4 regions of the Rosenbergiella sp. YN46 genome follow, and region 2 is predicted to be linked to each of the others. Evidence: predicted binding sites of a transcription regulator. Region 2 holds the regulator's gene; each other region holds the start of a gene.
The links. The regulator CRP, encoded in region 2, controls carbon source genes, mostly activating them, when cyclic AMP is high. The targets are predictions, from matches to a motif close to ATGTGANNNNNNTCACAT.
Positions count from the first base shown of each region.

Region 1 (2,206 bases), on a different contig from region 2:
GATAAACTGCACCCGGGTGCCGACCGGCACGTTCTCGAACAGGAACTTAATATCGTCTTTACGCAGACGTACGCAGCCGTGGCTTACCCGCAGCCCAATACCGAAGTTGGCGTTGGTACCGTGGATGGCGTACAGGCGACCGATATACAGGGCGTATAACCCCATCGGATTATCCGGGCCGGCCGGGAACACGGCGGGCAGATATTCGCCGCGCGCCTTATATTCGGCGTGCATCTTGGCGGTTGGCGTCCAGGTCGGGTTAGCGCGTTTACGCTCTACCTTGGTGGTCCAGTTAATCGGCGTATCTTTACCCAACTCGCCGATCCCGATAGGTAGCACCACTACGGTGCCGCTGTCTTTCGGATAGTAGTAAAGGCGCATTTCAGCACTGTTGATGATAATGCCCTTACGCGGCGCATCCGGCAGGATGAGCTGCTGGGGAATGGTCAGCACCGTGCCGGACTTCGGCAGATAGGGATCTACGCCGTGGTTGGCTTCCATCATGTTGGATAGCCCCATCTGGTACTTCGCTGCAAAGTATTCCAGAGGCTGTTTGTTATCCTCAGGAACGGTGACAACCTGATTCTGGCCGACGAGACGGCTACCCTCAGGAGGCAGCGGATAGGTTACCGCGGAGGCGGTTTTACAAAAACCGACGAGGGTAAATGCTGCCAGTAAAAGCGTACGTAATTTCATAGTTGAGTCGCGCAGTTGTTATCGGTGCCACAGAGGCTATTGGTTAAGATACGGTAAAAGTGCCGCCAGCGCATTATAGGAGCATTGTGCGTTTGAGGAAATTCGGATGTGGATGAAATCACACTTTTCACCTGAATTTGTGTATTAGTCTAGGTTATTTTGTCACGGATTTGGATCCGGGCGATCCCTGAACGCACTTATGGCATAATGTCGTGTTTATCACACTTTCAACCCGGGGAAGACGATTGTTAGTTTCCAGTAATGTCACCATGCAGTTCGGCAGTAAGCCGTTGTTCGAAAATATCTCCGTTAAGTTTGGCGGCGGTAACCGCTACGGCCTGATCGGCGCCAACGGTAGCGGAAAATCCACCTTTATGAAGATTCTGGGGGGCGATTTGCAGCCGAGCGGCGGCAACGTGTCGCACGATCCTGACGAGCGTATCGGTAAGCTGCGTCAGGATCAGTTCGCCTTCGAACAGTTCACGGTGCTGGATACGGTCATCATGGGGCATTCGGAGCTGTGGGAAGTGAAGCAGGAGCGCGACCGCATTTATGCTCTGCCGGAAATGAGCGAAGAAGAAGGCTATAAGGTTGCCGATCTGGAAGTGAAATACGGCGAGATGGACGGCTATTCCGCCGAAGCGCGGGCCGGTGAACTGCTGCTGGGCGTAGGCATTCCCCAGGAGCAGCATTACGGCCCGATGAGCGAAGTGGCGCCTGGCTGGAAGCTGCGCGTGCTGCTGGCTCAGGCGCTGTTCTCCAACCCGGATATCCTGCTGCTTGACGAACCGACCAACAACCTGGATATCGATACCATTCGCTGGCTGGAGCAGGTGCTTAACGAGCGCGACAGCACTATGATCATCATTTCCCACGATCGCCACTTTCTGAATATGGTCTGCACCCATATGGCGGATCTCGATTACGGCGACCTGCGGGTGTATCCGGGCAACTACGATGAGTATATGACTGCGGCCACCCAGGCCCGTGAGCGCCTGCTGGCGGACAACGCCAAAAAGAAGGCGCAGATCGCCGAGCTTCAGTCCTTCGTCAGTCGCTTTAGCGCTAACGCCTCCAAGTCGCGCCAGGCCACCTCCCGCGCCCGTCAAATCGACAAGATCAAGCTGGAAGAGGTGAAAGCCTCCAGCCGTCAGAATCCGTTCATCCGTTTCGAGCAGAACAAAAAATTGTTCCGTAACGCGCTGGAGGTTAAAGATCTCAGTAAGGGATTCGATAACGGCCCGCTGTTCAGCGGCTTCGGCATGCTGATGGAGGTGGGCGAAAAGCTGGCGGTACTGGGCACCAACGGCGTGGGTAAATCGACCCTGCTGAAAACCCTGGTGGGGGAGCTGACGCCGGATAGCGGTACGGTAAAGTGGTCTGAAAACGCGAGTATTGGTTACTACGCGCAGGATCACGCCGCGGACTTTGACTGCGATCTTAACGTATTCGACTGGATGAGCCAGTGGAAACAGGAAGGGGATGACGAGCAGGCGGTGCGCAGCGTTCT
Region 1 is NZ_JAZHEE010000001.1:280,407-282,612, reverse strand. It holds gene ldtB (L,D-transpeptidase) at 1-696, opposite strand, end outside; gene V3W49_RS01290 (ABC-F family ATPase) at 942-2,206, shown strand, end outside.
Region 1: the regulator CRP is predicted to act here: its motif matches at 904-921, upstream of V3W49_RS01290 (ABC-F family ATPase).

Region 2 (2,206 bases):
ATGCTTCAGGGCTCGTTTATTTCACACATTAATACCCTGGTGGTGCCGGGCGGCAAAATGGGGCTGGCGATGGAGCTCATTATGACACCGCTGGTGCAGCGTATTATGGAAGGCAAAAAGATAGCCTGATCAAGCAGGGAGGAGCATCCCCCCTCCCCTGGCGGCGTCAGGCCTCAACCACTTCGTATGAATGGGTAATGTTCACCGCCTTACCCAACATCAGCGCGACGGAGCAGTATTTCTCCGCAGACAGATCCACCGCGCGCGCCACCACGTTGTCTTTCAGATCCTGTCCGGTAACGATAAAGTGCAGGTTAATATGAGTGAACAGGCGCGGCGCCTCTTCACGACGCTCCGAGGTCAGTTTCACCTCGCAATCGGCCACGTCATGACGCCCCTTTTGCAGAATAGAAACCACATCGATAGCGCTACAGCTTCCCACCGCCATCAGTACCATTTCCATCGGGCTGGGGGCCTTATCGCCGGAATTTCCGTCCATCAGCACCTGGTGCCCGGAGGCGGATTCGCCCAGAAAAGTCAGGCCCTCTACCCATTTAACTCGTGACTGCATGTTGTTGCTCCCATCAAGCCATTTTTCCTCACAGAGTAAGCCGCCGCAAAGAAAGTCGCAACAGAAGGCGATCCGGGTCAAGCTGAAACGAGACAATAGGAGACACCCGGAAAAAGCTATGCTAAAACACTGAGGATACCCTCCCGCCGCGATAGCCCGCGTCCGGGATGAAAATTCACGTGAAATTTATATAGATTACAGGCTTTTCTCATGCCAGACCCCCAGAGCGGGGACAAACGATCAATACGCCCGGAGGCCCTTACCCTTTCGGGCGTCAGCTTATAACCAGAGGATAACCGCGCATGGTGCTTGGCAAACCGCAAACAGACCCGACTCTCGAATGGTTTTTGTCTCATTGCCACATTCATAAGTATCCATCGAAGAGCACACTTATTCATCAGGGTGAAAAAGCCGAAACCCTCTACTATATCGTTAAGGGCTCTGTTGCAGTGCTTATTAAAGACGAGGAAGGTAAAGAGATGATCCTCTCCTACCTGAACCAGGGGGATTTCATCGGTGAACTGGGGCTGTTCGAAGAAGGCCAGGAGCGTAGCGCCTGGGTACGGGCAAAAACCGCCTGCGAAGTCGCTGAAATCTCCTACAAAAAATTCCGCCAGTTGATTCAGGTTAACCCGGACATTCTGATGCGCCTTTCCGCACAGATGGCCCGTCGCCTGCAGGTCACATCCGAAAAAGTCGGTAACCTCGCCTTCCTGGATGTGACTGGCCGGATAGCACAGACCCTGCTGAACCTGGCGAAACAGCCGGACGCAATGACCCACCCGGACGGAATGCAGATCAAAATCACCCGCCAGGAAATCGGGCAGATTGTGGGCTGCTCCCGCGAAACCGTCGGTCGTATTCTGAAAATGCTGGAAGATCAGAATCTGATCTCCGCGCACGGGAAAACCATCGTCGTCTTTGGTACCCGCTAATCCGGTCTGTATGTAACGGCGTGTTGTGGCAACATGCCGTCAGGTTGATAACAAAGCGGGAAAAAACGTAGTTTTTCCCGCTTTGTGGTCATTTCAGGAGGCTATGACGCTGTCAACTGTCTCCATGTTATCTCTACCACTGACGCGTTCATCCTGTTCCAATGCGCCGACTGATCTATCACCCCGAAGTTAACTACGCGCTGCGCCAGACCCTGGTGCTCTCGCTGCCGGTGATTATCGGGCTGATCTTCGGTAGCCTGCAACAGGGGCTGCTCTTCTCACTGGTGCCCGCCTGCTGCAATATCGCGGGTCTCGATACCCCCCACAAACGCTTTTTTAAACGCCTGATCGTCGGCGGATCGCTGTTCGCCTTCAGCAGCCTGATGGTGCAGCTACTGCTGATGGAAAAAGTGCCGCTGCCCGCCATCTTCCTGGGAATGGCGCTGCTGTTGGGCGTTACAGCAGAGATCAGCGCTCTGCACGGCCGCCTGCTACCTGCATCGCTTATCGCCGCGATCTTTACCCTGGGGCTGGCTGGCAATATGCCCGTCTGGCAGCCGATGCTGCTGTATGCGCTCGGCACCCTGTGGTACGGCGCCTTTAACTGGTTCTGGTTCTGGATGTGGCGCGAACAGCCGCTACGCGAAACCCTGAGCCTGCTGTATCGCGAACTGGCGGACTACTGCGAAGCCAAATACAG
Region 2 is NZ_JAZHEE010000025.1:54,205-56,410, reverse strand. It holds gene V3W49_RS16325 (phosphoribulokinase) at 1-129, shown strand, start outside; gene V3W49_RS16320 (OsmC family protein) at 167-571, opposite strand; gene crp (cAMP-activated global transcriptional regulator CRP) at 874-1,506, shown strand; gene V3W49_RS16310 (YccS/YhfK family putative transporter) at 1,668-2,206, shown strand, end outside.

Region 3 (2,206 bases), on a different contig from region 2:
CGCCGTAAGAGCCGGTACACATCGTGAAGCCGTTATAGATACTGTCTACGGTCTGTTTCATCCACTGCATGTCTTCAATGGTAGAGACAATACGCGGCAGACCCAGGATCGGGCGCGGCGGATCGTCCGGGTGAATCGCCAGGCGCACGCCAGACTCTTCTGCCACCGGTACCACCGCTTTCAGGAAATAAGCCATGTTTTCGCGCAGCTTCGCTTTATCGATGCCGTCGTATTCCGCCAGACGAGCTCGGAACTGATCGAGGGTATAACCCTCTTCAGCCCCGGGCAGACCGGCGATGATATTCCGGGTCAGCTTATCAATATCAGCTTCGCTCATAGCGGCGAAGTACTCCGCCGCCTGGGCGCGCTCCTGGTCGGTATAGTCGGCTTCGGCCCCCTGACGCTTGAGGATATGCAGTTCAAACGCCGCAAAGGCAATCTGATCGAAACGCAGCGCCTTTGAACCATCCGGCAGAGTCCAGGCCAGATCGGTACGGGTCCAGTCCAGAATCGGCATAAAGTTGTAGCAAACGGTATCAATGCCGCATTCGGCCAGGTTACGCACGCTCTGCTGCCAGGCTGCGATATACCGATCGTAGTCGCCGCTATGGGTCTTGATATCTTCATGGATCGGAATGCTTTCGACCACCGACCAGGTGAGCCCTTTTTCCGCCAGCAGCCGCTGACGCTCGCGGATCTCTTCAACCGGCCAGACCTGGCCGTTGGGAATATGATGCAGCGCAGTGACCACCCCAGTCGCGCCCGCTTGCCGAACATCATCAAGGGTAACCGGGTCATTAGGCCCATACCAACGCCAGGTTTGTTCCATCGCCATCTCCTCGCAAAAGATGTTATACCAATCAGTTAATGCAGTTACCCTACATGCCCTGCAAATTCCGTCAATATTATCCGCAGTATTGGTTGATCTACTTCACATTCCCCCGATAAATAAGGCACACCAATTTCATTTGTTGTCATATAACTTTACACTGGCAATGTTAATCAATGGTTATCGGGAATAACATTTCATGAACACTATCGCCAGCGCCGCGCTGCCGTCCGGCGTTCGTCTGCCGGGCTATGACCGCACACAGCTTAAAAGCCGCATCGTTCACCTGGGATTTGGCGCCTTTCACCGCGCCCATCAGGCGTTGCTGACTGACCGGGTTCAAAACCTGCTGGGCGGCGACTGGGGCATTTGCGAAATCAGCCTGTTCAGCGGCGACAAACTGATGAGCGCGCTGCGCGCTCAGGATCACCTTTATACCGTGCTGGAAAAAGGCCCGCAGGGTAGTGAAGCTATCGTAGTCGGCGCCGTTAACGAATGCCTGAATGCCCGGCTCGATGGTCTGCCCGCCATTATTGAAAAATTCTGCGAGCCTCAGGTCGCCATTGTGTCGCTCACCATCACCGAAAAGGGTTACTGCATCGATCCGGCCAGCGGCCAGCTCGATGTGAATAATGAGCGAATTCGTCACGATCTCGAGCATCCGGATCGGCCCCATTCCGCGCCGGGCATTCTGGTGGAGGCCCTGGCTCGCCGCCGGGAGCGTGGCCTGGCGCCTTTTACCGTACTTTCCTGCGATAACATTCCCGACAATGGTCATACGGTGCGCAATGCCGTGCTGGGCCTGGCGCAACAGCGCGACAAAGCCCTGACGGACTGGATCCGCGATAACGTGACCTTCCCCTCTACCATGGTAGACCGTATCGTACCCGCCGCCACGGAGTCATCACTGCAAGAAATAGCCGATACGCTGGGGGTGGAAGATCCCTGCGGCATCTGCGCCGAGCCGTGGATTCAGTGGGTGATTGAGGATAACTTCGTCGCCGGACGCCCGGCCTGGGAGCAGGTGGGCGTACAAATGGTTCAGGATGTCCTGCCCTGGGAAGAGATGAAACTGCGCATGCTTAACGGCAGTCACTCATTTCTTGCCTGGCTGGGCTATCTGGCGGGCTTTAATACCATTGCCGACTGCATGGCCGACGCCGATTTCCAAACCGCCGCCCGGCGCCTGATGCTACAGGAACAGGCGCCCACGCTGAATATTCACAACGTCGATCTGAACGATTACGCCAGCGGCCTGATCGCGCGCTTCAGTAATCCCGCGCTACCGCACCGCACCTGGCAGATCGCCATGGACGGCAGTCAGAAACTGCCGCAGCGGATGCTGAACGGTATTCGCTGGCATCTGGCTAACGATAG
Region 3 is NZ_JAZHEE010000012.1:26,718-28,923, reverse strand. It holds gene uxuA (mannonate dehydratase) at 1-829, opposite strand, end outside; gene V3W49_RS11050 (mannitol dehydrogenase family protein) at 1,029-2,206, shown strand, end outside.
Region 3: the regulator CRP is predicted to act here: its motif matches at 920-937, upstream of V3W49_RS11050 (mannitol dehydrogenase family protein).

Region 4 (2,206 bases), on a different contig from region 2:
ATACCAATATTAAAGATGCCGGAAAACAGGGCCATCGCGACATCGGTGGCATCCGGTGCCAGCGCCAGCACTTTCACCTGCATGCCCAGACCAATCACCATCATCGCAATTCCCCAGAACAGGCTAAGCGCGATAAGCCCATTGCTGCTGCCGGAGGCCGGATACAGCAACATCAGGCAAACCAGTAGCATGGCGATAGCGCCGCTGACCAGGGTTGAGGCATGAAGGTTGCCCAGCTTGCTGAAAATAATACTGCCGATGATTCCGGCTCCGCCCAGAATCAGCAACAGTACGGTGGCGAATCCGGCGCTGAAACCGGCGACCGCCATCACAAAGGGCTCAATATAGCTGTAAGCGGTGTAATGGGCGGTCACCACTACGGCGACCAGCAGGTAGATGCCCACCAGCGCCGGGCGACGGAACAGCGCCGGCAGACTCTTAAGCGAGCCGGAATGCTCGCTGGGAAGCCTGGGCAGCAGCTTCATCAGGCTCAGTAGCGTCAGCAACGCCACCATACCGATACCCAGGAAAGTCATGCGCCAGCCCAGATACTGACCCACCATACGGCCCAGCGGCAGACCCAGCACCATCGCCAGCGCGGTACCGGTGGCGATAAGACTCAGTGCCTGGGCGCGCTTACCGTGCGGCGCCATACGGATCGCCAGCGAAGCGGTAATCGACCAGAAAATAGCGTGGGCGCAGGCGATGCCGATGCGACTCAGCACCAGTATCTGGAAGTTCCAGGCTAGATAAGAGAGCAGGTGGCTCGCGACGAAAACCATAAACAGGCCAATCAGCAGTCCGCGCCGCTCAAACTTCGCCGTCAGCAGCATAAACGGCAGCGACAATAGCGCCACCACCCACGCATAGATGGTCAGCATAATGCCCACCTGAGCGGTCTGCATATTGAAACTCTGCGCGATATCCGACAGCAGGCCCACGGGCGCAAACTCCGTGGTGTTGAAGATAAATGCGGCGATGGCGAGCGTCACAACGCGCAGCCACGCGACTTTGCGGGAGACTGTGTTTGCCGTCATAAGAGTGTTTTGCGTCTGTTCATCTGAAAGGAGGAAGAAAGGCGCCGATCTTAAAACCTCGCTCGGGCAAAATACAATGGTTTTGTGACGCAACTCTCATTTCTTTACAATGATGACGTTCATCCTGGTACGGTTACTGACGGCATGTTAATAACTGAGGAATCAATATATCGAGGATGTAAGTTATGCAGGCGATTGATTTCTGGCTGGTTGATGCGTTCAGTGACCGGCCGTTTGGCGGCAATGCGGCGGCAGTTTGCCCGTTGACCGACTGGCTGGCGGATGAGGTGATGTTACAGATGGCGCGGCAGCATAATCAGTCGGAGACCGCTTTTCTGGTGCGCAGCGACGAAGGCTTTGAACTGCGCTGGTTCACTACCCATGCGGAAATCGATCTGTGCGGCCACGCCACCCTGGCCGCGGCCCACGTGATCTTTGAATATCTTGACTGGCCGGAAACGACCATTCGCTTCAGTACCCGTTTTGTGGGCGAACTTCAGGTTACCCGTAATGGCGAATGGCTGACCCTGGATCTGCCAGCTCGTCATTGCACGCCCGAAGCGCCGCCCCGAACGCTGCTTAAGGCGCTGGGCATCGAGCAGGCTCGCTCGGTCAGTAAAGGAAAGTGCTGGCTGGTGGAGTTGGAAAGTCGCCAGCAGGTTGAAGCGCTACAGCCGGATTTCGCCCTGATGCGGCAAATCACAGGGCTGAATAAGGTGTGCGTGACGGCGGCAGATAGCGAGTATGACTTTGTCAGCCGTTTCTTTAGCCCGGAGGTGACGATTCCGGAGGATCCGGTGACCGGTTCGGCCCATACCCTGCTGATTCCCTGGTGGGGAGAGAAGCTGGGCAAAACCCGGATGCGCGCCCGCCAGGTGTCGCAGCGGGGCGGCGATCTGCGCTGTGAATGGCAGGGAGAGCGGGTAAAAATCGGTGGACAGGCGCGTACCTATATTATGGGTAAGGTTTTTCTGTAACCTAATTCTATGAATATCTAGCTAATTCTCAAAAAACATATGTTATCGCCTTTGGTTATTGGCCCCGTAATGGTGACACGCGAAATAATTTCACGACTAGCGGAATAACAGCAAATGGCGATTTTTTATGTGGTATACGATCTTTTCCGGGCTGATCTGCGGCGCGCTGCTGGGTGTTGTGATGCAGCGCGG
Region 4 is NZ_JAZHEE010000023.1:54,070-56,275, forward strand. It holds gene V3W49_RS15665 (sugar transporter) at 1-1,037, opposite strand, end outside; gene V3W49_RS15670 (PhzF family phenazine biosynthesis protein) at 1,223-2,014, shown strand; gene tsuA (thiosulfate utilization transporter TsuA/YeeE) at 2,142-2,206, shown strand, end outside.
Region 4: the regulator CRP is predicted to act here: its motif matches at 1,120-1,137, upstream of V3W49_RS15665 (sugar transporter).